Regions from separate parts of the Chromobacterium sp. CCUG 30098 genome, predicted to be linked through region 2. Evidence: predicted binding sites of a transcription regulator. Region 2 holds the regulator's gene; each other region holds the start of a gene.
The links. Region 2 encodes HrcA, which represses chaperone genes, less so after heat shock. Its sites were predicted from a motif close to ATTAGCACTCGNNNNNNNCGAGTGCTAAT; they were not measured.
Positions count from the first base shown of each region.

Region 1: the regulator HrcA is predicted to act here: its motif matches at 7,506-7,534, upstream of groES (co-chaperone GroES).
Region 3: the regulator HrcA is predicted to act here: its motif matches at 6,288-6,316, upstream of rpoH (RNA polymerase sigma factor RpoH).

Region 1 is NZ_JAUCGS010000001.1:872,481-882,230, forward strand. Features, by position in the region: gene rfbF (glucose-1-phosphate cytidylyltransferase) at 1-432, shown strand, start outside; gene QUG03_RS04100 (NAD-dependent epimerase/dehydratase) at 396-1,373, shown strand; gene QUG03_RS04105 (glycosyltransferase) at 1,387-2,292, shown strand; gene QUG03_RS04110 (DegT/DnrJ/EryC1/StrS family aminotransferase) at 2,474-3,589, shown strand; gene QUG03_RS04115 (lipid II:glycine glycyltransferase FemX) at 3,617-4,639, shown strand; gene QUG03_RS04120 (polysaccharide deacetylase family protein) at 4,639-5,400, shown strand; gene QUG03_RS04125 (glycosyltransferase) at 5,402-6,214, shown strand; gene QUG03_RS04130 (MraY family glycosyltransferase) at 6,338-7,441, shown strand; gene groES (co-chaperone GroES) at 7,593-7,880, shown strand; gene groL (chaperonin GroEL) at 7,931-9,571, shown strand; gene QUG03_RS04145 (Nif3-like dinuclear metal center hexameric protein) at 9,693-9,750, shown strand, end outside.
Region 2 is NZ_JAUCGS010000005.1:227,130-236,879, reverse strand. Features, by position in the region: gene alaS (alanine--tRNA ligase) at 1-1,749, opposite strand, end outside; gene QUG03_RS13560 (SRPBCC family protein) at 1,826-2,284, opposite strand; gene recX (recombination regulator RecX) at 2,287-2,742, opposite strand; gene recA (recombinase RecA) at 2,751-3,803, opposite strand; gene hrcA (heat-inducible transcriptional repressor HrcA) at 4,114-5,136, shown strand; gene mltB (lytic murein transglycosylase B) at 5,267-6,277, shown strand; gene dnaX (DNA polymerase III subunit gamma/tau) at 6,351-8,240, shown strand; gene QUG03_RS13530 (YbaB/EbfC family nucleoid-associated protein) at 8,248-8,586, shown strand; gene QUG03_RS13525 (Rv1443c family protein) at 8,657-9,112, shown strand; gene recR (recombination mediator RecR) at 9,118-9,720, shown strand.
Region 3 is NZ_JAUCGS010000006.1:236,795-246,544, forward strand. Features, by position in the region: gene QUG03_RS15495 (adenosylmethionine--8-amino-7-oxononanoate transaminase) at 1-491, opposite strand, end outside; gene QUG03_RS15500 (pilin) at 596-1,111, shown strand; gene QUG03_RS15505 (pilin) at 1,134-1,589, shown strand; gene QUG03_RS15510 (PglL family O-oligosaccharyltransferase) at 1,647-3,464, shown strand; gene QUG03_RS15515 (PglL family O-oligosaccharyltransferase) at 3,570-5,321, shown strand; gene rpoH (RNA polymerase sigma factor RpoH) at 5,394-6,257, opposite strand; gene ftsX (permease-like cell division protein FtsX) at 6,443-7,351, opposite strand; gene ftsE (cell division ATP-binding protein FtsE) at 7,348-8,001, opposite strand; gene ftsY (signal recognition particle-docking protein FtsY) at 8,062-9,219, opposite strand; gene rsmD (16S rRNA (guanine(966)-N(2))-methyltransferase RsmD) at 9,457-9,750, shown strand, end outside.

The DNA.
Region 1 (9,750 bases), on a different contig from region 2:
GAACGCTGTATGTTGACCTATGGTGACGGGTTGGCTGATATTGATTTGAATGCCCTTGAAGCATTCCATATCAATCATGGAAAGATGGTTACAATATCTTCGGTTAGACCTGCAGCTAGATTTGGCGAGTTGGAGCTTGCTGGTGACCGTGTCGCAAGTTTTCAAGAAAAGCCCCAGTTGCAAGAAGGGTGGATCAATGGTGGTTTTTTTGTCTTTGAACCAGGTTTTTTTGATTTGATTGATGATGACGCGACGATGTTGGAAAGAGAGCCCATGGAGCGCGCTGCTGCTGCGGGCGAACTGATGGCTTACCGTCACGAAGGATTCTGGCATTGTATGGATACTAAAAGGGATAACGACCTTCTCCAGTCTATTTGGGATAAAGGGGCTGCCCCATGGGCGACAAAATGGGAAAAACAAAACGTGTTTTGATTACTGGAGGAGGTGGACTTGTTGGTGGAAGAGTAGCAGAACACTTGTTATGTTCCGGCTTCCAGGTACGCCTAGGAACACGAGACATTAAAGCCGACGTAGGTCGGCTTTTGGATGTTGATTTGGTTGAGATAGAGTGGTCGGATGAAGAGTGTTTGCGAGAGATATGTCAGGGTGTTGACGTGATTGTCAACGCAATGGGGATGAATGCCACTGATTGTGCTTACAACCCTGCTGGAGCTTTGTTGGTAAATGGTGTGTATGTAGCATCATTGTTAAAGGCAGCGATTGCTTCAGGTGTGAAGCGGTTCATTCATCTTTCGACAGCGCATGTTTATGCAAGCCCACTTCAAGGGCGGATATCAGAGTCGACATGCCCCTCTAATTTGCATCCATACGCGACTAGTCATCGCTCTGGTGAGGACACCGTATTGTGGGCGGGCGAGCAAGGTCATATCGAAGGCATTGTACTGCGTTTATCAAATGCATTTGGTAGGCCCTTAGCTACGCGAGTTCGTTGTTGGATGCTATTGGTTAATGACTTATGTCGCCAAGCGGTGGAGAACAAGAATCTAACTTTGAAGGGTAATGGACTTCAGCATAGAGATTTCATTCCATTGAGTGCTGTATGTGGATTAATTGACAGACTATGTCAAGTTGATTTCTTTCGAATTGACGAGAGTCGGAGGAGGCCTTCTCCTTTGTTAAATGTGGGTAGTGGTAACTCTATGAGTGTTATTGCTATGGCTGAGTTAATACAATCTCGTTGCAAACCGGTTCTTGGTTATGATGTTGGTTTGACAAGACAGTCTTGTTCTAATGAACAGGAGGGGGCAACCCTAAATTATGTGAGTAATCATCTGTCATCTTTGTGCGATATGGAGAGTTTTTTGGATGAGATTGATAAATTGTTACTCTACTGCAATGAGTATTTTCGGTGATTGAGGTTAGTCAATGACGATGTTTACTGTGATTATCCCTACATTTAATCATGCAGAATTTCTGAGGCGTGCAATTGGCTCGGTGATAGACCAGTCTTTTTCAGACTGGGAGTGCTTAATCATTGATAATCATTCGACGGATCATACGGAAGAGGTTGTTGCTTCTTTTTCGGATAGTCGTTTAAGGTTGCTTAAAATTCACAATAATGGCGTCATCGCGGCTTCTAGAAATTTGGGCATGGAAAATGCACAGGGCGAATGGCTTGCTTTTTTGGATTCAGATGATTTCTGGTATTCTAGTAAGCTAAAGGTGGTTTCAGTAGAAATTGCTCAAAATAGTCAGGCAGATGTAATTAGCACGGATGAATTGATTGTAAGTAATAAAAGTGATAAAAAAGTAGTATTAAGGTATGGCCCTTTTTGTAAGGATTTTTATCGTATTTTATTAATGGAGGGCAATCGACTTTCTACTTCTGCGACTGTAGTGAGGAAGTCATTTTTGGTTGAGAAAAAATTACGATTTAGAGAGGATTGTGAGCTTGTAACAGTTGAGGACTACGATCTATGGCTTCGCCTTGCATATGAAAAAGCTAATTTTTCTTTCGTGCACTCAGTTGAGGGTGAGTACCTTATCCATGGAGGGAATAGCTCGGCTAACTTAGCAAGACATTACAAGAATTTAAATTTCATGCTTCATGATCATGTTTTTAAGGTTCAAAATTTTACGGAAAACAATGAAAAGATTTGGCGCCTTGTCTCTGCAAGAGTGCTATTGGCGGAGGCGGTTGCTGTTCTGAAGACCGGACAGTGGCGGAGGGCTTTTTTTCTGCTGCTTCGGGCTTTTTATCGTGCACCATTATGGCTCATTAGGCATGTATGGACTCGTCTCTTTCGCCATCGAGATTTTGAGTTGGTATAAGTCGGCATTGTTGAATGCCATATTCAATAGCCATGCTTGCGCATGGCAATTATGTTTGGTGTTTCGTGTTCGCAACGAAAGAGTTATTGTTGTTGGCGTTTTGTGGTGAAGTGCAAAATTTTTGTGTTATTTCAAAGAATAAAGTGCCTGTGAAATTAGGCTGCAACCTGTAGGAGTGTAGGTGATAGTTTTAGCTAGGCCATCTCCTTGGCATTATTTGTTTTCTCAAAAGTTGGTCCATGTGCCATCGACGGCTGGGCCTTTTTCATTTTACCCGCGTGGCCGAGATGCTTTACTTGCCGGATTACCTCTTCTGGGTTTGAGTCAAGGGGATGTAATACTTGTTCCTGCATACATCTGTGCATCAATAACTAAGCCTTTGCAAAAGATGGGCTATAAAGTTGCTTTTTTGGATATTGAATCCAATTTGGATTTTGATTCAAAAAAAGTTCTAGCTGCTATAGCAAAATATAAGGTAAAGGCAGTGCTCTTAGTTCATTTTTTCGGTTTTCCAGCCGCAGTTAAACACATTGTAGAAGTGTGTCGCCCCCTAGGGGTGAAAGTTATTGAAGATTGTTGTCATAGTTTTCTTACAAGTATTGATGGTGTTCCTGTTGGTTCGTATGGTGATGCCGCTATATTTAGTATGCGTAAAACCTTGCCTGTGCCGGATGGCGGGGCCCTGCGATTTAATCATTCTGTAAATGAGCAGAGTGCCCTTAAAAATACTCTTGGTGAGCCACAAAATGCGGTGCGTTATTTTGTCAGCCGTGCTCTTGAGGGATGCATTGCCGTACTTGGTTGGCCCAATATCTATTCTGAGACGGTTGATAATATCCGGCGCAAGTTGCAACGAGGGGGTAAAGTAGAAGAGCAAGTCGGTGTGGTCTTGCCTACTATTGCTTCCAAGCCTCTTTGGCATTATTTGGCGGATGAATGTTACCTGAGAGAGACAAGCCGGATTATACAGGGCAATTACAATCAGCTTGTAGAGGCTTGCGCCGCTATGGGTTTAATATCGTATATTCCTAAACTTCCCGTGGGATGTACGCCGCAGTGGGCAATTCTTGAAGATCATTCCGGCAAGCTGGTTTCATATTTGCGAAGATCTGGGATTGGTGCCTGTCGCTGGCCATGGCATGAGTTACCAGCTGAAGTTGCTCAGGACCCATTGTCTTACCCTATCAGTAATATGCTTAATACTAGGCTGGCGCTGTTGCCAGTACATCAGAGTATTGGGCCGTACCAATTGGCGCGCATCCTGAGTGTGCTTCGTCGGTATGTCAATAGTTTGTAATTTGTAAGTCATTACAGGGTTTGTTTGATGATGCAGATAAGAAGCGAATGGATTCCCCGTGAATTGTACCAAGAGAGTCTTGTTGAATTTGGGGAGGGAATAGCCTCCATTTATCATAGGCTGCCCTGGTTGGATGCACTGAAAAAAGCATTTGGGGCCGATATCTGCTTTGTTCGCTGCCTAGACCATCATGGGAAAATTTTTGCACTGACTCCTTTCATGAGCAAGCGAAAGGGACCGTTTCGCTTGATTGGAACCCCTCTGAGTGGAATGTATACAGAGTTTGCCGGGCCATTGTTCCACGCTGACGCTGAGCCTAAAATGATAGCTGCTGCAATGGCTTCTATACATGGCCTGCTGATAAAAGAGGGACACTATATTGAATGGGGAAGCCGTGGAAGTCAAAATTGGGGAGATGAACTGTGCTCCTTGGGATATGACTTTGTTCGTAGGGATACTTTACTGGTTGATCTGGCCAAAGGTGAGGATGCTGTTTGGGCTTCATTTGAGGGGCGCGCGCGTAATATGACGCGAAAGGCGGAAAAAGCAGGGGTTGTTGTTAGTTCGCTCTTACCTGATGAAAAATGGATTGCTGATTACTACAGCATGTTGATTGGAACCTTTGCAAGGCAAAATTTAAAGGTACCTCACCCATTATCTTTTTACCGCCAGATGATTTCTTTATCTAAGGAGGGTGTCGCGCACTGTGTGAACGCTACCGTGAATGGAGAGATGATTGCAGGAGGTATTTTTTTGATTGATGGTTCGCGTATGTTATATCTGTCTGGGGCTGCAAACGAACTGGGGATGAGGTCTGCTGCGACATCTGTATTGCAATGGCATGCCATTAAGGAGGCAATTCGGTTGGGGGTTACCGAATACGATATGGGGGGGCTTGGTGTGCCATCTATTGATAAGTTTAAACGCAGCTTTGGCGGGTATGAGTTCACTCATAGTAGATGGGTTCATCGGTCACGTCTCTTTGGCATAGTTGAGCCCATGGCGTTGTGGGCGGTCAGTAAAGGATGGCTCCGGTTGGGAGGGGTGTGATGGCCGTACGTTCAGATCTGTCTTTGCATGGAATGATTCCATTGGTGTTGCACAAGATTAATCGTGGGGCTGTAGTCGATTGGGAGGATGTATCAGTAGATACTTTTAGTAAAATTATAGATTTTATTGGCAATCGGTGGGCTGTTTTTGCTCCAGACGGACTAGGCGACAATGCAAAGTGGATGCTCACTTTTGATGATGGTTATCTTTCGGATTACGATATTGTTTTCCCCTTATTGGTCGAGCGTGGAATTAAAGCGACCTTCTTTTTGATTACGAGTAAAATTGGCACGCCAGGCCATATTAGTTGGTCGCAAGTAGATGAAATGCATCGATATGGGATGTGCATTGGTTCTCATAGTGTTAGTCATCGGCGCCTGAGCACGCTTTCTATAAAAGATGCTGAGATTGAGCTTTACGAGTCAAAGCAACAGTTAGAGTCCTTTCTGGGGGCGCCAGTTGATGCTTTTTCTTATCCCTTCGGAGACAGCTCCTCTAGGTTGCATCAGCTTGGCCTGTCTATGGGGTATCGTTACTTATGTACATCTATGCATGGCGTGGTTAATGCGGCCGAATATATTATTCCTAGAAATTCAATTTACTCAACAATGGTTTGGAAGGATATCGTCGGTGTTATGGAGCCCAAAATGGGCACGCGTCTTCGCTGGGTATTTGAAGATCAAGTGAAGGGGGCTGCTAAGGGACTTATCGGCCGTGAGCGTTATATCCGTTGGCGAAACTGGGTATTAGGGGAAAAATAGAATGATAGGACAGGGTCTGTCCGTAGTTATGGCAACCTATCGAGGTGACCATGCTGAGCAACTTTTGGCTGCCGGGGAAAGCGTTTTTAATCAGACCCGTGTGCCGGATGAGTTAGTCCTGGTCTTAGACGGTCCGGTTGAGCTTTCGCATGAGCTAGTTGTTGAGCAGATAAGCAAGCTGGGAACAGTCCGCGTGCTTAGGCTGGAGAAGTCGCTAGGACCTGGTGGCGCTCGTCACCATGGAATTGTTGCTGCGGCTCATGAAGTGGTCGCAGTAATGGATGCAGATGATCTTAGCGTACCAACGCGTTTTGAAAAGCAACTAGTGCTGATTTATGGGGGCGCGGATGTCGTTGGTGGTTGGATTCGGGAGTTCGATCAATTCCCAGGAGATATGAAGGCCATTCGCAAAGTTCCCGAGATGCATGATGACGTGTGGCGTTATGCGAAGCGGCGTAGCCCTATGAACAATGTGACTGCAATGTTCCGTAAAGCAAAGTATTTGGAGGCAGGAGGCTACACGGAGATGCGTACATTTGAAGACTATGATCTTTATGTCAGAATGTTGTTGCATGGGGCTCGGTTTCAAAATCTGCCAGAAATTTTGGTCGAAGTGCGTGGAGGGCGAGAGATGTTTAAACGGAGAGGCGGCTGGTCTCAGATTCCTATAGAGGCGGCGATGTTGTACCGTATGTATCGTTGGGGGTTTCTCTCTCTTTCTGAGTTTTTGTCTAATTTTACTGTCCGAGCTAGTGTTCGTGTGCTGCCGAATTGGGTTCGGCGGCTGGCTTATATGTTGATTCTTAGAAGCTGATTGTGGTTTTTTTGGTAATTTCGGATGTCAGCGTGTTTGGAACTGTTTGCCCTGCCATGGGATAATCAGGCTCATTGGACAAGTGTTTTGATGGAGTCTTAAAGAAAGATTCGTGAGAAGGGTATGTTACAGATATTATTGATCTCAACATTTATTGCACTGATATTTGGTGCTATTTTGATTCGTTTTTCTCATTTGCATGAAAAATTTTCTGCTGATCATGATTTGTGTGGCGTGCAGAAGTTTCATGCAAAGCCAGTCCCTCGGGTAGGTGGTGGGCCGATTATGGCTGGCTTGGTTTCTGGTTGTTTTGTCTTGTTTTTTTTCACCAAGTCATGGTTGCCTTCCATGTTGGTGCTGGCTTCCCTGCCTGCTTTTTGCGCGGGTTTGATTGAAGATTTGACAAAAAAAATTGGCCCTGGACCTCGTCTCATGGCTACTTTTCTTGCCGCAGCCGTTGCCTATTTTGTTATTGATGCGGGGCTGGCTCGTTTGGATATTCCCATTGTGGATGCCATTTTGTTTCACTGGTGGCCTCTATCTTTGTTGTTGACGGTTGTCGCTGTGGGTGGAGTGGCTCATGCCGTTAACATAATAGATGGGTACAATGGGCTCTCTGGGGTTGTTGCTATCTTTATTTTCTTGGCCATGGCATATGTTTCTTTCAAAGTGCAAGACATAGAGTTAATGGGGCTCTGTTTTGCTATGATTGGTGCAATTGCTGGTTTTTTGTTTTGGAACTTTCCTAGAGGCTTGATTTTTGCCGGAGATGGCGGAGCCTACTTGGTAGGTTTTATGATTGCGGAGATCGCCGTGCTTCTCGTGCAACGACATTCCAGCGTCTCGCCATGGTTCCCCATGCTGTGTGTAATTTACCCTGTCTTTGAAACATTATTTTCAATATATAGAAGAAAATTTCTGCAAAACCGCGCAGTGGGATATCCTGATGCCTTGCATTTGCACCAGATTATTTACAAGCGAGTTGTATTATGGATGGTAGGTTCAAAAGATGCTGCTCACTTGACTCAGCGCAACAGCCTGACCTCTCCGTATCTGTGGGCTTTGTCCTCGCTTTCCGTCGTGCCTGCTATGTTGTTTTGGAACAATACACCTGTGCTGATTGGCTTCGTACTTGCTTTCATTTTCAGCTACGTTCGTCTGTACAGGATGATCATCCGTTTCCGCACGCCTCGCTGGATGTTGCTGCGTAAGTCGACCCGCCTCTGACGCTCCGGAGTCTGTCGAAAATTGCTACGGCAGGCTCTTGAAAACCCTCCCGCTCGTCCCTATCATTAGCACTCGTAGCAGGTGAGTGCTAACGCTCGCCTCAACTCAAACAGGTTTCAACTCTCAACAGCCACTGTAACAGGAGAGATCCATGGCAATTCGTCCTTTGCACGACCGTGTTGTTATCAAGCGCCTCGAGGCTGAAGAAAAAACCGCTTCCGGCATCGTTCTGCCGGGCGCAGCCGCAGAGAAGCCGGACATGGGCCAGGTGCTGGCCGTAGGCAACGGCAAGATCTTGGAAAACGGCGAGCGTCGTGCGCTGGAGCTGAAGGTTGGCGACAAAGTCATCTTCGGCAAGTACTCCGGTCAGACCGTCAAGGTTGACGGCGATGAAGTCCTCGTGATGCGCGAGGAAGATGTAATGGGCATCGTTGAGTAATCCGACCCACATCTGAACTTCCCCAACTCAGAATTCTGGAGATTTAAAGAATGGCTGCTAAAGACGTAAAGTTTGGTGATTCCGCTCGCGCCAAGATGGTAACCGGCGTCAACATCCTGGCTGATGCCGTTAAAGTGACTCTGGGCCCGAAAGGCCGCAACGTGGTGCTGGACCGCTCCTTTGGCGCGCCGACCATCACCAAGGACGGCGTATCCGTCGCCAAGGAAATCGAACTGAAGGACAAGTTCGAGAACATGGGCGCGCAGATGGTGAAAGAAGTCGCCTCCAAGACTTCCGACGTGGCCGGCGACGGCACCACCACCGCCACCGTGCTGGCTCAAGCCATCGTGTTGGAAGGCATGAAGTACGTTGCCGCCGGCATGAACCCGATGGACCTGAAGCGCGGCATCGACAAGGCCGTTGCCTCGCTGGTGGGTGAGATCGCCAAGATCGCCAAGCCGTGCGCCACCACCAAGGAAATCGCTCAGGTTGGCTCCATCTCCGCCAACTCCGATTCCGACATCGGCGACATCATCGCCAATGCCATGGAAAAAGTGGGCAAGGAAGGCGTGATCACCGTTGAAGACGGCAAGAGCCTGAACAACGAACTGGACGTGGTTGAAGGCATGCAGTTCGACCGCGGCTACCTGTCCCCGTACTTCATCAACAACCAGGACAAGCAGATTGCCGCTCTGGACAATCCCTTCATCCTGTTGTTCGATAAGAAAATCTCCAATATCCGCGATCTGCTGCCGGTTCTGGAGCAAGTGGCCAAGTCCGGCCGCCCGCTGCTGATCATCGCAGAAGACGTGGAAGGCGAAGCGCTGGCCACTCTGGTGGTCAACACCATCCGCGGCATCCTGAAAGTGGTAGCCGTTAAAGCCCCGGGCTTTGGCGATCGTCGCAAAGCCATGTTGCAGGATATCGCCTTCCTGACCGGCGGCACCGTGATTGCCGAAGAAGTGGGCCTGACCCTGGAAAAAGCTTCGCTGGAAATGCTGGGCCAAGCCAAGCGCGTTGAAGTGGGTAAGGAAAACACCACCATCATCGACGGCGCCGGCCAAGCGGCCGAGATCCAGTCGCGCGTGGGCGAGATCCGCAAGCAGATGGAAGAAGCCACTTCCGATTACGATCGCGAGAAACTGCAAGAGCGCGTGGCCAAGCTGGCCGGCGGCGTTGCGGTGATCAAGGTTGGCGCTGCCACCGAAGTGGAAATGAAAGAGAAAAAGGCTCGCGTTGAAGACGCCTTGCACGCTACCCGCGCCGCTGTGGAAGAAGGCGTTGTGGCTGGCGGCGGCGTTGCTCTGCTGCGCGCCCGCTCCACTCTGGACAGCCTGAAAACCGACAATGCCGATCAAGACGCCGGTGTTAAGATCGTGCTGAAGGCCATCGAAGCGCCGCTGCGCCAGATCGTCAAGAACGCCGGCGAAGAGCCGTCGGTCGTGGTGAACAAGGTGCTGGAAGGCAAGGGCAACTTCGGTTACAACGCGGCTAGCGGCGAGTACGGCGATATGCTGGAAATGGGCGTGCTGGATCCGGCCAAGGTAACCCGCTCCGCTCTGCAGCACGCGGCTTCGGTTGCTGGTCTGATGCTGACCACCGACTGCATGATCGCTGAATTGCCGGAAGACAAGCCGGCGGCCGGCATGCCGGATATGGGCGGCATGGGCGGCATGGGCGGCATGATGTAAGCCAACGCCTCCTTAGGCTTTGAAAAACCCCGCTACGGCGGGGTTTTTCTTTTGTGGGCTTAAAATGCGTTGGCTTCTGGCAAAATAAGGCCGGGGCATATATTAAGTTAAGGAGTGCGTGATGGAATTGAAGGCCTTGCTGAGCAGTCTGGACACGATTTTGGAGCCTTGGCGCTTCA
Region 2 (9,750 bases):
GACATGGTCGCCCAGCACGTGGCGCAGCGCCGCGTGCAAGAGGTGGGTGGCGGAGTGGTTGCGGGCGCTGGCGGCGCGCGCGTGCAGATCGATGGTGGCGGTCACGCTGTCGCCGACGGCCAGACGGCCGCGGGCCAGCTTGCCCTTGTGGCCGAACACCGCGGCCTGGATTTTCTGGGTGTCGTTGACGTCGAACAGCGCGCCGATGCCGCCTTGCAGCGAAATCTCGCCCACGTCGCCGACCTGGCCGCCGCCTTCGGCGTAGAAGGGGGTGTCGTCCAGCACCACGATGCCTTCTTCGCCGGCTTCCAGCGCGGCGACGGCCTCGGTGCCCTTGAACAGCGCCAAGACCTTGGCGTCGGTGCTGGCGGAATCATAGCCGTGGAAGCAGGTGTCGGCGCCGCTGTAGCTGACCTTGCCGGTCATCTTGAAGCTGGAGCCGGCGCGGCCGCGCTCCCGCTGCGCTTCCATCGCGCGCTCGAAGCCTTCCAGATCGGCGTGGATGTCGCGTTCGCGGCAGATGTCGGCGGTCAGGTCCACCGGGAAGCCGAAGGTGTCGTAGAGCTTGAAGATGGTGTCGCCGTCAAGCTTGGTCTTGCCGCCTTCCAGCGCGGAGTCCACCAGGCCCATGCCGATTTCCAGCGTCTCGGCGAACTTGATCTCCTCGGCGCGCAGCGCGTCTTCGATATGCGCCTGCTTCTCGCGCAGTTCCGGATAGGCGTCGCCCATCTCGGCCACCAGATCGGCGACGATCTTGTGGAAGAACAGGCCTTTCTGGCCCAGCTTGTAGCCGTGGCGGATGGCGCGGCGGGCGATGCGGCGCAGCACGTAGCCGCGGCCTTCGTTGGACGGCAAGATGCCGTCGGCGACCATGAAGCAACAGGCGCGGATGTGGTCGGCGATCACTTTGAGCGACGGCACGTCCTGGCTGTAGGCCATGCCGGTTTCGCGCGCGGCGGCGCGCACCAGGCAGGCCAGCGCGTCGGTCTCGTAGTTGGACTTGACGTGTTGCAGCACGGTGGACAGGCGCTCCAGACCCATGCCGGTGTCGACCGACGGCTTGGGCAGCGGATGCAGGGTGCCGGACTCGTCGCGGTTGAACTGCATGAACACGTTGTTCCAGATTTCCATGAAGCGGTCGCCGTCTTCGTCCGGGCTGCCCGGAGGGCCGCCGGCCACGCTCGGGCCGTGGTCGTAGAAGATCTCGGTGCAGGGGCCGCAGGGGCCGGTGTCGCCCATGGTCCAGAAGTTGTCGGAGGCGTACGGCGCGCCCTTGTTGTCGCCGATGCGGATGATCTTGTCGGCCGGCAGGCCCACGCTCTTGTGCCAGATGTCGTAGGCTTCGTCGTCGGAGGCGTAGACGGTGACCAGCAGCTTGTCCTTGGGCAGGTTCAGCCATTGCTCGCCGGTCAGGAATTCCCAGGCGAAGGTGATGGCGTCCTGCTTGAAGTAATCGCCGAAGCTGAAGTTGCCCAGCATTTCGAAGAAGGTGTGGTGGCGCGCGGTGTAGCCGACGTTTTCCAGGTCGTTGTGCTTGCCGCCGGCGCGCAGACATTTCTGGCTGGTGGTGGCGCGGGTGTAATCGCGTTTTTCAAAGCCCAGGAACACGTCCTTGAACTGCACCATGCCGGCGACGGTGAACATCAGCGTGGGGTCGTTGCCGGGGATCAGGCTGCTGGAGGGCACCACCTGATGGTTTTTGCCGGCAAAGAAATCCAGGAATTTCTGGCGAATTTCAGAGGTTTTCATGTTTGATTTCGTAAGATTGCGAATTCTGGGCCGCTTTGGGGGCTTGAACCCAGAGCGGCGCGGACAGCTGATTGTGTCAAGCCGCGCCGGCGCTGGCAAGGGTTTCGGCGCGGCGCTTGAGCGCCTGGTTCATCAATTCGAAACCCTTGCGCGTGTCGGCCAGCAGCGTCTGGCCGAACAGCGGCAGCAAGAGGCCGCTGAAAGTTTCGCCGTGATGCAGGCGGGTGCCGCCGTTTTCCAGCGCTTCCAGGCGAAAACTGTGGCGGCCGCCCAGCAGGCAGGGCAGCAGCGCGCGCCCCAGCCACACCAGCTCCTCCGCCGTTTGCAAGACTTCCAGCCGCGGGCGGAAGGTCAGCCGCGGCCGGCCGGGCGGATGGATGCTGACCACCAGGCGAGACCCTATCTGCTGGCGGCCGTGCAGGCCGACGATGAAGGGGTTCCATTCCGGGTAGGCTGCCCAGTCGCACAGCACGCGCCAGACCGCGGACGGCGCGGCGTCTATGTCGATATGGGTGGCGATGCCGCGCGTTTGCATGCTCAGTCCTCGTCGGCGGGAAAGTCGTCGTCGGCGGCGCCGCTGAGCACCTTGCCGATCACGGACATCGGGAAGCCGCGTCCGGCCAGGAAGCGGATCTGGCGCGCGCGCTCCTGCGGCGTGTCCGGCAGCTGGCCGAACTTCTTCCGCCATTGCGCCTGGGCGGCGGCAAGGTCGTCGCGGCCTTGCAAGGCGTCGCGGATCAGTTCGGCGTCCACGCCGCGTTGACGCATTTCCTGTTGCAGGCGGCGGCTGCCGTAGCGCTGGCCCTTGCTGTCGGCGAACTGCTGGGCGAAACGCTGATCGGACTGCCAGCTGTGTTCGGCCAGATCATCCAGCAAGGCCGTCAATTGTTCCGGGCTCTCCGCAAACGGAGCGAGCCGCCGCTCCAGTTCCCGCCGCGTGTATTCGCGGCGGGACAGGAGATCGACGGCTCGCGCCCTCAGGCTTTTTTCCATTCAGGGAATCAGGCGTCGAGCGCGTCGTCGGCGAACTCTTCGTCCGGCTGGCCTTCGGTGATTTCCACTTTGATGCCCACCGCGTCGCGGATCTTGCGTTCCACTTCAGCGGCGATTTCCGGGTTGGACTTCAGCCATTCGCGGGTGTTGTCCTTGCCCTGGCCGATCTTCTGGCCGTTGTAGGCGTACCAGGCGCCGGATTTGTCGATGAAGCCGTGCTTGACGCCCAGTTCGATGATCTCGCCCTGACGGGAGATGCCCTCGCCGTACAGGATTTCGAAATCGGCCTGGCGGAACGGCGGCGACACCTTGTTCTTCACCACTTTGACGCGGGTGTCGTTGCCGATCACTTCCTCGCCCTTCTTGATGCCGCCGGTGCGGCGGATGTCCAGGCGCACGGAGGCGTAGAACTTCAGCGCGTTGCCGCCGGTGGTGGTTTCCGGGTTGCCGAACATCACGCCGATCTTCATGCGGATCTGGTTGATGAAGATCACCAGGGTGTTGGTGCGCTTGATGTTGCCGGTCAGCTTGCGCAGCGCCTGGCTCATCAGGCGGGCTTGCAGGCCCACGTGGCTGTCGCCCATCTCGCCTTCGATTTCAGCCTTGGGCACCAAGGCGGCGACGGAGTCGATCACGATCAGATCGACGCCGCTGGAGCGCACCAGCATGTCGCAGATTTCCAGCGCCTGCTCGCCGGTGTCCGGCTGCGAGATCAGCAGGTCGTCGACCTTGACGCCCAGCTTTTGCGCATATTGCGGGTCCAGCGCGTTTTCCGCGTCGATGTAGGCGCAGGTGCCGCCCAATTTTTGCATCTCGGCCACCGCTTGCAGACACAGGGTGGTTTTACCGGACGACTCCGGGCCGTAGATTTCCACCACGCGGCCGCGCGGCAGGCCGCCGACGCCCAGCGCCAGGTCCAGACTCAGCGAGCCGGTGGAGACCACTTGCAGGTTTTCGTTGATCTGGTTGTCGCTCATGCGCATGATCGAACCCTTGCCAAACTGTTTTTCAATTTGGGCAAGGGCCGCGGCCAACGCTTTGCTCTTGTCTTCGGATGCCATGCTGTCTCCAGTGTGGGGGGCGCTAAACAAAATGAATGCTCGGCCAGCGGCGGGCCGTGTCCATGGCGGCGGGGAAAACCCGATGCCGGACAGGGGTTTGCGCGGCGCCGGCGGGCTTGCCCCGTCGCGCTCGCGCTTGCCGCGCCGATAGCCGAAAAGATGCCGTCGATTATCTCATAAAGCCTTGGCCAACGGCAGAGCCGCTTGCCGGCGATACCGTCCTTCGGGACGGGAAACCGCGATCTCGCTTGAAAAAGTTGTGATTGCGACCACTTTTACAAGTGTCCACCCTGTGTACAATGAAGCCATCATGATGAACGAACGCGCGCAACACCTGCTCAAGGTCCTGATCGAACGCTACATCGTCGACGGCCAGCCGGTGGGGTCCAAAACCCTGTCCATGCTGCCCGGCGTCGAGCTGTCGTCCGCGTCCATCCGCAATGTGCTGGCGGAGCTGGAGGCGATGGGGCTGATCGCGGCACCGCACACCTCGGCCGGCCGGGTGCCCACCGCGCGCGGCTACCGCATGTTCGTCGATCGTCTGCTCACCATCCGGCCTTTGGAAGAGGCGGCGCTGCACGAGCTGGAACTGAATCTGCAGCCGGACAGCCCGCAGCGCATCGCCCAGTCCGCGTCCTCCTTGCTGTCCGAGCTGACGCATTTCGCCGGCGTGATCGTCACGCCGCAGCGCTCCGACATCGCCTTTCGCCAGATCGAATTCCTGCGTCTGTCCGAGCGGCGGGTGCTGATGATCTTGGTGACGTTGGACGGGGACGTGCAGAACCATCTGCTGACCACCGAACGCGATTACACGCCGTCGGAATTGATAGAGGCCGGCAATTTCATCAACCAGCATTACGCCGGCCAGGGGCTGGATCGTATCGCCAGCCGGGTGGCGGACGAGTTGCGCCAGCTGCAGGGCGACATCGCCGAATTGATGTCGGCGGCGATCCGCCTGGGGCAGAGCTCGATGGCGGCCAGCAGCGCCGCGGTGGTGGTGGCCGGCGGCAGCCGGCTGCTGGAGGTGAGCGACCTGTCCGAGGACTTGTCGCGGCTGCGTCAGTTGTTCAGCGTGTTCGAACGCAAGACCGAGCTGCTAAAGCTGCTGAACCAGGGGCGGGAAGCGCAGGGCGTGAACATTTTCATCGGCGAGGAGTCTGGCGTGATGACGCTGGACGAATGCTCGGTGGTGACCGCGCCTTACCGGATCAACGGCCAGGTGGTCGGCGCGCTGGGCGTGGTCGGTCCCACCCGGATGGCTTACGAGCGGGTGATCCCTATCGTCGACATTACCGCGCGCCTGGTGTCCAGCGCCTTGTCGTTCCGGGCCTAACGCCCGTGCGCCGGCCGTGCGCCGGTTTTGGCCGCCGCAAGGCTTGACGCGAGGTCTGCGGCTATAGTTTTCGCGCCGCGTTCTTCGAGGAGCGCGGCTAAGTCAAAAACGCTTATTCAGAAACCAGCCCATGAAATCTTTGCTTAAACTGGCCCCGTTGGCGGCTCTGTTCTCCTTCCAGCTGGCGCAGGCCGACGCGGCTTTTCTGGCGCGTCCGGACGTGCAGCGCTACATCGACGAGCAAGTGGCCGGCGGCCAGTTCAACCGCCCGGAGCTGGAGGCGGTGTTCGCCAATGTCGAACTCAAGCCCAACATCATCAAGATTCTGGACAAGCCGTCCACCTCGCGCCCCTGGTATCAGTTCCGCAATTCCACGGTGGGGGAAAAGACCATTGCCGACGGCGTGGCGTTCTGGCGCGCCAACGCGGCCGCGCTGACGCGGGCCGAGCAGCAATACGGCGTGGCGCCCGAGCTCATCGTCGCCATCCTGGGCGTGGAGTCCCATTACGGCCGCAACACCGGATCGTTCCGTCTGGTGGACGCCTTGTCCACCATAGGCTTCGATTACCCGCGCCGCGCGGAATTCTTCCGCAAGGAGCTGACCGAGTTCCTGCTGCTGGCCAAGGAGGAGGGCAAGGACCCGCTGACGCTGAAGGGCTCCTACGCCGGCGCGATGGGCTGGCCGCAGTTCATGCCGTCCAGCTTCCGCAAATGGGCGGTGGATTTTGACGGCAGCGGCCACCGCGACATCTGGAGCGATCCGGACGACGCGATCGGCAGCGTGGCCAATTACTTCCAGCGCCACGGCTGGCGCCACGGCGACGACGTGATCCTGCCGGCCAGCGTGCAGCCGGGGCCGCAGATCGATCAGCTGATCGCCGACAAATTCAATCTGCACTACACCGTGGGCGAGCTAAAGAAAATGGGCGTGACGCCGCAGTCGCCGGTGGCCGACGACGTGCCGGCGGTGCTGGTGCCGCTGGAAACGGCGCCCGGCGTCACCGAATACTGGCTGGGCCTCAACAACTTCTTCGTGATCACCCGCTACAACCGCAGCACGCTGTACGCCAAGGCGGTGCAGGAAATCGCGGATCAGCTGCGCCAGCGCTATCTGGCGGGCCAGGCCGCGGCCCAGCCGTGACGCCGCGCGCCGCCCACCGCGGCGGCGCGAAACCTGTCGCCACGCGCGGCAATTGCCATTAAAATCCGCCCCCATGAGCTATCAAGTCCTTGCCCGTAAGTGGCGTCCCAAGCGCTTTGCCGATCTGGTCGGCCAGGAGCACGTGGTGCGCGCCTTGACCAACGCCCTCAAAGAACAGCGTCTGCATCACGCTTATCTGCTGACGGGGACGCGCGGGGTGGGCAAGACCACCATCGCCCGGATTCTGGCCAAGAGCCTGAACTGCGAAACCGGCACCACCGCCGAACCCTGCGGCGAATGTTCGGCCTGTCGTCAGATCGACACCGGCCGTTTCGTCGATCTGCTGGAGATCGACGCCGCGTCCAACACCGGCATCGACAATATCCGCGAAGTGCTGGAAAACGCCCAGTACGCGCCGACGTCCGGCCGCTTCAAGGTCTACATCATCGACGAAGTGCACATGCTGTCCAAGAGCGCCTTCAACGCGATGCTGAAGACGCTGGAGGAGCCGCCGGCCCACGTCAAATTCATTCTGGCCACCACCGATCCGCAGAAAGTGCCGGTCACGGTGTTGAGCCGCTGTCTGCAGTTTTCCTTGCGCAATATGACGCCGCAGCAAGTGGCCGGCCATCTGGCCCACATGCTGGACGTGGAGGGCATCGCCTACGAGACGCCGGCGCTGGCCTTGCTGGGCCGCGCTGCCTCCGGTTCGATGCGCGACGCGCAATCGCTGCTGGACCAGGCCATCGCCTACGGTCTGGGCGAGGTGAAGGAAGACGGCGTGCGCGCGATGCTGGGCGCGGTGGACCGCCGCTATCTGTTCGCCTTGCTGCAGGCCTTGGCCGCCGGTGACGGCCCGCAGCTGATGGCCGAGGCCGACGGCCTGGCCGAGCGCGGGGTCAGCTTCGAAGGCGCTTTGAGCGAACTGGCGGTCTTGTTGCAGCAGCTGGCGCTGATGCAGACCGTGCCGCAGGCGGTTGCCCAGGACGAGCCGGAGCGCGACGCGCTGCAGGCGCTGGCGGACGCCATCGCGCCGCAGGACGTGCAGCTGTATTACCAGATCGCCATCCACGGCCGCAAAGACCTGGCGCTGGCGCCGGACGAGCACGCCGGTTTCAATATGACCCTGCTGCGCATGCTGGCCTTCCATCCGGCCAACGCCCGGGCCGAAGCCGCGCCTCCGCGCCCGGCCGCCGGCGCGCCGGCTCGCCCGCAGACGCCGCAAGCGCAGCCGGTCCCGGCCGCGCCGGGAGGCATTTCGCCGGCCGCGCGGGCCTTGCAGGCCGCCGGCCTGAGTTCGCCGGCGCCGCGACAATCCGCGCCGCAGCCGGTTCAGGACAGCGCGCCGGCGGCGGAACCCGAACCCGAGCCTGCCGCGCCCGAAGCCCGGCCGCCTGCGCCGGCCGCGCCGGTCCGTCAAGCCGCGCCGCCGCCCGAGCCGGAGCCCGAGGAGGAAGACGCGTCGGACGACGGCGACGTCAGTCCCGACGAGGTGCCCTGGGATCAGGGCGCGGCGGCGGACGAGGAGATGCCGTCCTATTTGCAGGCGCCGCCGGAGGAGCCGGCCGACTATCGCTTCGACGGCGACTGGCAGGCGCTGGTGACCGAACTGGGCGTCAAGCTGGGCGCGGCGCGCATGCTGGCCCATAATGCGGTATTGAAGGACTGGGACCAGGAACGCCTGGCGCTGGCGGTGCCGGAGAGCTTCCGCCACATGACCAGCCGCGATTACCAGGACAAGCTCAAGCTCGCCTTGAGCGAGCGCTTTGGCCGGCCGGTGGAATTGGCGGTGACGGTGGAAGAGCTGGGCCTGGAGACGCCGGCGATGAAAGACGCCCGCCATCGGCAGGAGCAGTTGGACATCGCGCGCGAGAATATGAAAAACGATCCGGTGGTGCAGCAAATGGTGCGCGAATTCGACGCGACGCTGCTCATCGAAACCATTCAACCCGTGAAGGAGTGAAACGATTATGTTTGGCAAAGGTGGTATCGCCGGCCTGATGAAGCAGGCCCAGCAAATGCAGGACAATATGAAGAAGGCGCAGGAAGAATTGGCCACGGTGGAAGTGGAAGGCCAATCCGGTGCCGGCATGGTCAAGGTGGTGATGACCTGCTCTCACGACGTCAAGCGCGTCAGCCTGGACGACAGCCTGCTGGACGACGCCAAGGAAGACAAGGAAATGCTGGAAGACCTGATTGCCGCCGCGTTCAACGACGCGGTGCGCAAGGTGGAAGCCACCACTCAGGAAAAAATGTCCGGTTTCTCCGCCGGCCTGAACCTGCCGGCCGGCATGAAGCTGCCGTTCTGATCGCATCGGTTTCGGCATCCGGATGGCTCGGCGCGCGCCGGGCCATTTTTACGTTGTTTCCGAGGTAGCCATGCGCGGATTCGCCCATTTCACCGTGCGCAGCCGGCTGCGCGCCGACGCCGACAGGGTGTGGGCGCACGCCGCCAGCGCCGCCGGCATCAACGACGAGCTCGGGCCCTGGCTCCGCATGCGCTTGCCGGGCGGCGAGCTGCCCGACGGCTTGAGGCCGCCGGTGCGCATCGGACCGTGCCGGATTCTGCTGTTCGGCCTGTTGCCGGTGGAATGCGACGACTTGGAGCTGACGCGGCTGGAGCCGGGCGCCTTCGACGAGCACTCCACCATGCTGACCCAGCGGCGCTGGCTGCACCGGCGGCGGGTGCGCGCCTTGCCCGGCGGCTGCGAAGTGGTGGACCGCATCGGCTTCGCGCCGCGCGCGCCCTGCTTGTTGACACTGCATTACGGCATTTTCCGCCTGGTTTTCGCCTGGCGGCACGCGCGTCTGCGCCGCCGTTTTTCCCGATTGTGAAAGCGATGAAGAATCCTCCCGCTCTAGACCATCTGATTTCCGCCCTGAAAGTGTTGCCGGGGGTCGGACCCAAGACCGCGCAACGGATGGCCTTCCACCTGTTGCAGCGCGACAAGAAGGGCGCGGACAAGCTGGCGCGCGCGCTGGACCGCGCGCTGACCCAATTGACCCACTGCGAACGCTGCAATACCTTCAGCGAAACGCCGCTATGTCCGATCTGCGCCGACGAGGAGCGCCGGCAGGATTTGCTGTGCGTGGTGGAGATGCCGGCGGATCTGCTGACGCTGGAGCAGGCCAAATGCTTCGACGGCCTGTATTTCGTGCTGATGGGCCGCATCTCGCCGCTGGACAATGTCGGCCCGCGCGACATCAATCTGGACAAGCTGCTGGTGAGGGCGGCGGACGGCGCGGTGGAGGAGGTGATCATCGCCACCAATTTCACCGCCGAGGGCGAGGTCACCGCGCATATGATCGCCGAGCTGCTGAAGGAGCGCGGCCTCAAAGTGACGCGCATCGCGCGCGGCATGCCGGTGGGCGGCGAGCTGGAGTACGTCGACCTGGGTACCTTGGCGCAGGCAGTGTACGAGCGCCGCGGCGTAGGCCAGTAAGAAGCTGTTTACGATCTGCTGCGCGTTGTG
Region 3 (9,750 bases), on a different contig from region 2:
GAAAACAAGGGAACGTCGGTCACGGCCAGGGCGCCGACGGTTTCGCCGTGGTAACTGTTTTCCAGACTGATGAAACGTGTTTTGTCCGCTTGCCCCTGGTTGCGCCAATAGTGGAAGCTCATCTTGAGCGCAATTTCCGTGGCGCTGGCGCCGTCGGAGCCATAGAACACGTGGGCCAGGCCGCTGAGCTTGGCCAGACGTTCCGACAGCTCCACCACGGGCTGATGCGTAAAGCCTGCCAACATCACGTGCTCGAGCTTGTCCAGCTGATCCTTGATCGCCTGCTTGATCCGAGGCTGGCCATGGCCAAACAGATTGACCCACCAGGAGCTGACCCCGTCCAGATAGCGCTTGCCGTCGAAGTCGCTCAGCCAGACGCCGTCGGCGCTGGCGATGGGCACGATGGGCAAAGCCTCGTGGCGCTTCATCTGGGTGCAGGGGTGCCAGACGGTGTTGAAGCTGCGTTGCAGCCAGTCTTGGTTGCTGTTCATAAATAGTTCCAAGGGGGCAAGGACTGCATGCTATCACAGCAGATTTTAAGGGTTGAATATGACGAAAAACGTCACATAGTTCCTTTATGAGGAGGGCACTAAACGTGTGCAAAAGGGATAATGATGGCTCCACATATGCTGGCATGCTTTCTGCTGGTACATCGGGACAAGCCAGACAATGGGGTCTACTGGTCATGAGGAGTGTCGCCGCAGGTTTTACTCTGATTGAGTTGATGATTGTAGTTGCGATTATCGGCATTCTCGCCGCCATTGCGATACCTGCCTATCAGGATTACGTGATTCGCTCCAAAGTATCTGAAGGCTTGAACTTTATTGATCACGCCAAGACCACGGTCAGTGAATCTTATCTGGCAAACAACGTTTGGCCGGCCAATAATGCCAGTGCAGGGATGCCTAGCATGCTTTCTGGTAACTATGTCAGTGATGTTCAGGTAACCATCGCAGGCGGAGTGAGCATCATTACTGCGACGTTCCAAGCAAGTTCGGTTCCTAGTTTGAGCGTAGTGTTTACTCCTAGTGTAGCAAGCAGTGGCGCGGTGCAGTGGACTTGCTCGGGTCAAGGGCAGAATCTTCAGTATTTGCCGTCAATTTGTCGTTAAAGTCATTTTAGGAGAGAGTTCCATGAGAAAGAGTTCGCAACAGGGTTTTACTCTGATTGAGCTGATGATCGTTGTGGCGATTATTGGTATCCTTGCCGCCATTGCCATTCCAGCGTATCAGGACTATACCGTCCGAGCCAAGGTGACAGAGGGCTTGTCTGCAGCGGCTGCGGCCAAAACTGCCATTTCTGAAATGGCGATCTCGAACGGATCAATGCCAACTAGCAACTCTGGTGCTGCCGGCGTTGCTTTTACTTCGCCTACCACAAAGTATGTTAATAGTGTTGCCTATGCATTGAGTGGCACAAATGGAGTGCTGACTGTGACGCTGAACGCTTCAACGGTAGGAGGAAGCGTAACCGGCAGTGCTAATCAATTTCTCCTGACTGGTTCGTTGGCCAGTGGTTCCGTCACTTGGACATGCTCTGCGGGTGGTAACGCGATTCCGGCTCAGTATTTGCCGGCAAACTGCAGGTAAAATGTGTTTATAAGCTTCAGGGCTCCATTCGGAGCCCTTTATTATTTGCGGATTCCTATGGTTGCAAATCGAGCTGGTGTTTTCTTTCATTTGATTTCTTTGGCGATTGTCCTGCCGTTATTTAATTTTGCACGGTTTTATCCTTTGCCGGATTGGGTGTCGAGTGCACTGGCTTTGGTTTTCGTAGGCCTGGCTTTGCTGTTCGCGTTGTTTGATCGGGCGGAGGGAAGGGTTTCTTTCGCCTTTGTGACAACGATGCTGCTTGCGATTTATTGCTTGCTGCAGTATGAAATGGATGGTCTTCCATTCGGGCTTGTATTAATTTTGCTTTCGGCTGTAATGCTGTTTATTCCATTTTATGCTTCGATAGATCTTAAAGGAGGAATTGTTTTGCTGGCAACTTGGTTGTTGCTGGCTGCGCTTTTACAATGCATGCTTGGTTGGTTGCAGTTGCTTGGTCTTGCGCCAAAAATGTATGGATTTGTTTTGTTTGATGCGGGTAATCCAACAGGCAATGTGATGGGGAATATTGGTCAGCGTAACTTGTATGCTGAATTTTTGGTGTGGGGAAGTCTTTCAGCTTGTTATTTGTTCTCGATTAAAAAGCTGGGTAAGTGTTTATTTGTATTTAGTCTTTTTTCATTGGTGCTAATGATTGCATGGACTGGCTCTCGCTTGCCTTTGGGGTATGCTGTTGGCTTGATTTTTCTTGTTTGGTTTTGGTTGCGTCGTTCAAGCGGAAAAGTTGAAGTTCAGCGCATGGCTATCGCCATTTCATGTTTTGTTATTCTGTTGTCGCTTACGCAGTTTTTTAATCATGAGATTATTTGGTTTTTAAATAAAATTGGTTTGAATATTGCGGCTGTGAGTGGCTCAGAGAGAATATTGGATGCTGGGTTTGGTGCCCGTAGAAGAGTAGAGTGGAGTAAGGCATGGGATATATTTAAGAGCCATCCATGGTTCGGAGTTGGTTTTGGAGGATTTGCGGCAGCCTCCACAAGAATGGAGGTTTTTTCGGGTTTTGCCAAAGTGCCGGAAAGCTATTTGTTCACCCATAGCCACAATATTTTCTTTCAGCTTTTAGCCGAATCTGGAGTTGTTGGTACATTGATTGTACTGATTGGTGGCGTGGTGTCGATGCTTGGGTTTTTTGTAAAGGGTAAGCAGTCTGTTGAGGGTTTTCTCTTGGTCGGAGTTGTTTTGGTTTTAATGATTCATAGCATGTTTGAATATCCTTTGTGGTACTTGTCATTTTTGTTGATGCTTTGTGTGGCAGCCTCTCTGTCGTCAGTGGGTCATTATACCTTTTCTATTAAAAGTCGCTTGCTTTCGATATATTGTTTAATAATAATTTTTTTGTGCTTTTCATATGTTTTTTCTGGAGTGTTTGTATATTCTAAGTTGGTGCGTTATAGCTCGCCTCCAGTAGATCGCACTCTAAGGGTAAAGGCGATTAAAGAGCTAGGTTCGGTTGCGAATTATCCACTTTGGTCATGGGATGTAGATATGGCTATGGCAAACTACCTTGAGCCTTCAAGAGAGGGTCTGTCTATAAAATTAGCTTTTTTTGAACGAATCGCCAACTATCGTCCATATCCTGCCGTTTTGGTGAAACTGAGTATGTTACAAGCATTAAACCGACAGCCAGAGCAAGCTAGAGAGACCCTACGTATTGCGATTGCAAATTACCCAGACTACTCCGCACGGCTGGCCTTGATGTTTGCTTATCGCTCTGAAAAAGAACTTATGCCGTTGCAATCCATGGTCATGAATGCAGCAGCTGCTTACGGAAGATTCGCTGTCTACTCCGACCAAGCTCGGAATGCCGCGGTGATGACAGTTGTGGAGCCCGTCACCAGAAAGACGCTTTTTTGATAGAAGGGCGCTTGAGCTTATTGCGCCATCAGGTATGCTTCACGCTTTACTTTGCAAAATGTTGCTAGTGGGATGACATTACAAAATACGACCTCCCGATTGGCGATGCTGGCCCTATGCCTCATCGCCATCCTCCCTTTCGCCTCGCGCATCCACTATGTGCCGCTGCCGCAGTGGTTTGGCGAAATCAATGTGGTCTGGCTGCTGCTGGCGGCGGCGGTTTTCTTGTTGCCTAGCGGATTGTTATTCCGCTACATGCCGCGCAGCGCCTGGTGGTGTCTGGCCATGGGCCTGCTGTGGGCCGGGCAGCCGTTCTGGGTGGAGGCCTTGTTCCCCGGGATGAATTACGCCACCGCCTTGGCCTGGCTGGCTGCGGGCTTGCTCGCGGCTGTCACCGTGTCCTTGCGCGAGGAAATGGGGGAGCGGCCGTTCGCGGTCTGGTTGGCCTGGGCCTTGATTGTGGGCGGCTTGGTGCAGGCGGCGATAGGCGTGGCTCAGTTGACCGGTTACGCCGCGGAGCTGGGCTTGTTTTACGATGGCTCGCATCCCACCAGCAATATTTTTGGCCACATCGGCCAGCGCAATCAATACGCGCATTATTTGATGTGGTCGGTAGTGGCCGGCGTGTATTTGTACGCTGCCGGCCGGCTGCCGCGTTGGGGCTTGGCGATACTGGTGCTCGGCCTGGCCTTGATGTTGGGCTGGGCGGGTTCGCGAACGATTCTATTGTACCTGCTGGCCTTGTCCGGTCTGGCCGCGCTTTGGCATTGGCGCATCGGCAGCGCGGAGTCGCGCCGGATGTTGTGGGCGATGTGGTTGTCCTGCCTGGTGGTATTGGCGATGCAGTTCGCCCTGCCTTGGTTCAATCAGCTGATTTCCTGGCTGACGCATGAAAACTTGCAGAACACTTCCGGCCTGGCCCGTCTGGCGGCCAATGGCGACGATATGGGTTCGCGGCGTTTCGCCGAAATGCACAAAGCATGGTTGAGCTTCCTGTCACATCCGCTGACGGGTGTGGGTTGGTCGCAGTTTGCCTCGGAGAGCGTGCGTTTGCAGCCGCTGCCGCAATTCGCCGCATCCGGTTTCAATAGCGGTTTGTTCACCAACTCCCATAATCTGGTGCTGCAATTGCTGGCCGAGATGGGCGGCGTGGCCACCTTATTGATCGTCGGCGGTTTTGCCTGGGCGCTGTGGCCGTTCTTTGGCCGGCGCGCCACTCTGGAAGGGGTGTTGGCTTTGGGCTGCCTGGCGGTGACGCTGACGCACAGCATGTTGGAGTATCCGCTGTGGTATTACTACTTCCTGGCAATGCTGGTGATCTTCGCCGCAATGGCGCCGCGCGGCGATAGGCAATTGGCTTGGCCGCTGCGTCTGCCGCTGTTCGCGGCGCTGGTCTGGGTGGGTTGGCTGTCGATCAGCAGTCTGTCGATGTTCTGGGAGCTGGTGGGCTTGTATACGCCGACCAATGACGCCAAGCGCGATGCAACGCGGATGGAGCGTCTGATCGAGATCGCGGACACCAAGCCGCTGTTCGCCTACCATGCGCTTTACACCGTGGACGACTACTTGAAAGTAGGGCCGGAGCAACTTGAGCGCAAGCTGACGCTGGAGAACCGGCTGACCGCGTTCCGTCCTTATCCGGAAGTGATGCTGAAGCGCGCGCAGTTGGAAATCTTGGCGGGGAGGCAGGTTCAGGCGGAGCAGACCTTGCGGACGACGCTGGCATCGTTCCCCACTTACGCCGGCGTGTTTCTGGGTACGCTGGACGATGACAGGGCGGAATGGGAGCCTCTGCGCGCGGTGGCCCGCGAGGCCTATGCCAAGCTGCCGGCGAAGTACCAGACCATGTTGGAGTAAGCGCTTTCTAGTGCTCGGGACACAAAAAAACCACAGGCTGAGGCCTGTGGTTTTTTATTGAGCGGAAGACGCTTAGCCTTCTATCACCACGCCTTGGCTGAGGGCGGTCTTCATTTTGCCCAAAGCCTTGGCTTCAATCTGGCGGATGCGCTCGGCGGACACGCCGAATTCGGCGGCCAGCTCGTGCAGCGTGGAGCCGCTGTCGTCGGCCAGCCAGCGCGCTTCAACGATGCGGCGGCTGCGCGGGTCCAGCGTGGCCAAAGCCTGTTGCAGGCCTTCGGTCTGCAGATGATCGAACGCGCGGCGCTCCATCTCGCGGGTGGGCTCATTGTGATGATCGGCCAGCCAGTCGATCGGCGCGTAGCCGTCGTCGTCGTTGTCGTCCGCCAGCAAGGCGATGTCCTGACCGCTCATGCGGGTTTCCATCTCGCGGACTTCTTCCGGCTTGACGCCCAGATCGGCAGCGATTTGGCGGGCCTCGTTTTCCGACAGCGCGGAGAAACTGCTCTTCATGCTGCGCAGGTTGAAGAACAGCTTGCGCTGAGGCTTGGTGGTGGCGATGCGCACCAGGCGCCAGTTGCGCAGGATGAATTCGTGAATCTCGGCCTTGATCCAGTGCACGGCAAAGGAAAACAGGCGCACGCCGCGATCGGGCTCGAAGCGTTTGACGGCTTTCATCAGGCCGATATTGCCTTCCTGAATCAAGTCGGCTTGCGGCAGGCCGTAACCGGAGTAGCCGCGGGAAATCGACACCACCACGCGCAGGTGCGAGAGCACCAGCTGGCGCGCGGCCTCCAGGTCGTTTTGCTCCTGGAAGCGCGTTGCAAGCTCGTTTTCCTGCTCAGGCGTCAGCATGGGTACGCTGTTCACAGCTTGGATGTATTGCTCCAGGCTGCCGCTGGTGGACGGGACGGGCAAAGCAAATGTTGTGGTCATCTGTATAACTACCTCCTTGGGTAGTGATATGTTAGCACTCGTATATGGAGAGTGCTAGCAATGAAAGGTTCCAGCGTCAATGATTTTTTCTATCGTCTCGATAGTAGCGCAGCCGGTGCGCCGACGCCGTTTGCTCTGATTAACAGTTGTTGCGCCGCTTACATGCGCGTGTAAGCGGCCGCGTTTCATTTGGGTTCTATCTTGCGCAGATGATGGTCGGAGGCGAGGCGGGCGCCCAGCATCGCCAGCAGGGCGGAGACGGCGACGGCGACTGCCAGTTCGATCGGGTTCAGATTGCGCAGTTCCACCCGTTCGCCGTACAACTGGGCGAATTCGCGAATCGCCGGATTGGCCACCGAGGTCAGCCAACCGGTCAGCGCCCAGGCGGCCAAGCCGGCCAGGATGCCTTGCCACATCGCGTGGTACATGAAGGGGCGGCGGATGAAACTGTCCGGCGCGCCTATCAATTTGGACACCTCGATTTCGTCCTGGCGCGCCAGGATTTGCATCCGGATCGCGTTATTGGTCACCAGCACCAGCGCCAGGCCCAGGGCGATGGCCATGAACCAGGTTAGATGCTTGCCCATTTCCACCATGCCGTACAAACGCTTGGCCCAGTCCGCGTCGAATTGCGCCTGTTCCACCATGGGCAGGCCGGAGAGCTCTTTTTGCAGCATCTCCAGCTCACGCGGCTCCAGCGCCTTCGGCGTGACCACGAAGGCGTCCGGCAGCGGATTACTGTCCAGACCGTCGGCCAGGCCCGGCAGGCCGTTGCGCTTTTCCATATCGGCCAGCGCCTTGCTCTTGCTGACGAAGCTGTAGCTCTTGATTTTGGGATGATGCGTCAGCGTGGAGGTCACCGCGGCCAGGTCCGCCTCTTCCGATGACTGCTCCATGAACAGGGTGACTTGCGGCGTGGCGCTCAGCCGGCCCACCCAGTCTTGCACGCTGCTGACGGCCAGATAAAGCGAGAGCGGCAAGGCCAGCGCCAGCGACAGCATCAGCAAGGTCAGCAGGCTGCCGAAAGGTTGCCGCAGAATCTTGATCAGCGCGAGTTTGGCGCTTTGCCAGTTCAGATAGAGATAATGTTTCATGCGGCAAATTGTCCTTCCCGCAGGCGAATGATTCGGCGGCCGTAGTCTTCCATCAGGGTCTCGTCGTGAGCGGAGATCAATACGGTGACGCCCACTTGGTGGAAGGATTTGAACAATTCCATGATGTCCAGCGCATAGGCGCGGTCCAGGTTGGCGGAAGGTTCGTCGGCCAGCAGGATGCTGGGGCGGTGCACCACGGCGCGGGCGATGCACAGGCGCTGCTGCTCGCCGCCTGACAGGCGGATAGGCATGCTCTTTTCCTTGCCGAGCAGGCCTACTTTGTCCAGCGCGGCGCGCACGCGCTTGGCGGCGTCGCGGCGATCGAAGCCGATGATGTCCAGCGGCAGCATCACATTGTCGAACACGCTGCGGTCGAACAGGATCTTGTGGTCCTGAAACACCAGGCCGATGTGCTGGCGCACATAGGGGATCTGGCTGGAGCGCAGCTTGGACAGGTTCTGGCCGTTGACGACGACGCCGCCCGCGGTGGCGCGCTCTATGCCGGCGATCAGCTTGAGCAAGGTGGACTTGCCGGCGCCGGAATGGCCGGCGAGGAAGACCATCTCGCCGGTGTCAATGTTGAAAGACAGGTTTTTCAGGGCTTCATTGCCACCTGGGTAGCGCTTGGTGACCTGGTCGAACTGGATCATTATTCTGTTCCCGCGTTAGCTGGTGACGGCAAGAGTGAGAGCTTGCAATGGCTGATGCGTTCAGTCGAACAGCGCGTCGATGTAGTCCTTGGCCTTGAACGGCCGCAGGTCGTCTATGCTTTCGCCCACGCCGACAAAACGCAGCGGAACCGGACGTTGCTTGGCGATGGCCGCGATCACGCCGCCCTTGGCCGTGCCGTCCAGCTTGCTCAGAATCAGCCCGGTCAGGCCGAGGGCGTCGTCGAAGGTCTTGACCTGGGTGATGGCGTTCTGGCCGATATTGGCGTCCAGCACCAGGATGATTTCATGCGGCGCGTCGGGCAAGGCTTTCTGGATCACCCGCTTCACCTTCTTGATTTCCTCCATCAGGTGCAACTGGGTGGGCAGGCGGCCGGCGGTGTCGGCCAGCACGATGTCGATGCCGCGGGCGACCGCGGCCTGGATCGCGTCATAGCAGACGGCGGCGGAGTCGCCGCCTTGCTGGGCGATCACGGTGACGTTGTTGCGTTCGCCCCAGGCCATCAGCTGTTCGCGCGCGGCGGCGCGGAAGGTGTCGCCGGCGGCGAGCAGCACGCTCTTGCCCTGGCTCTGATAGTACTTGGCCAGCTTGCCTATCGACGTGGTCTTGCCGGCGCCGTTGACGCCGGCCATCATGATGACGAAAGGTTTCTTGCCGCTGACGTCCAGCGGCTTTTCCAGCGGCGAGATCAGGTCGCCGAGCGAATCCTTCAACGCGTCTTTCAGTTCCGAGGCGTCTTTCAGTCCTTTCAGCGAAACGCGCTCGCGCACGTCGCCAAGCAGGTGCAGGGTGGCGTCCACCCCCATGTCGGCGGTGAGCAGCACGGTTTCCAGCTCTTCGTACAGCTCCTCGTCTATCTTGCCGCCGCCAAACAGGCCGGCCAGGGATTTGCCCAGCTTGTCGCGGGTTTTGGACAAGCCGGTCTTCAGGCGTTCGGCCCAGCTCATTTTCTTCAGCGAGAGCGGCTCGGCTTCAAGCGGCTCGGCCGCCGGCGGCGAAGCCGGTGCGATGGGGGCGGGCGTCGGGGGCGTCGGCTCGGGCTGCGCTTGCTGCGGCTCGGGCGTCCGCGTTTCGGACTGGGTGGCTGGCGCGTCCGCATCGGGCAGCGCGGCGGGCTGGATATCGGCCATCGGCTCCGCTGGGGCGGTTGCCGGAGGCGTGGGCTCGGATTGGGTTTTTCTTTTGAAGAAGCTAAACATGCGTAAAGGCCGGCGGAATTCGGTAAATGGCTAAATTGTATCCTCAAATGGAGGTGCTTACCCAATTGTTGCTGCGCGGCGGGAGACGGAGGCGCCGCATCGTTGAAATCTATATATAAGGAATAGACGGCTTTTTGTGGCGTGAGCGGCGACAGATGGCGACCGGTTTGCGCGACAATGAGGCGCGACGGCTCGGATCGGGTTACACTCAGCCCCTTGTTTTTTGAGCTTGGAATTATGAGTCAGTCGCGTAACACGGTCAGAATCATCGGTGGCGAGTATCGGCGCCGGCTATTGCCGTTTCCCGACGCTCAGGGTTTACGGCCAACGCCGGACCGTGTGCGGGAGACTTTGTTTAACTGGTTGGGCCAGCAGCTGTACGGCAAATCCTGCCTGGATCTTTTCGCCGGAAGCGGGGCTCTGGGCTTTGAGGCGGCTTCGCGCGAGGCGCGGCGCGTGGTGATGGTGGAGAAATCCCGCGTGGTCGCCGAGTCCTTGAAAGCCAACCGGCAGTTATTGTCCGCCGCGAGC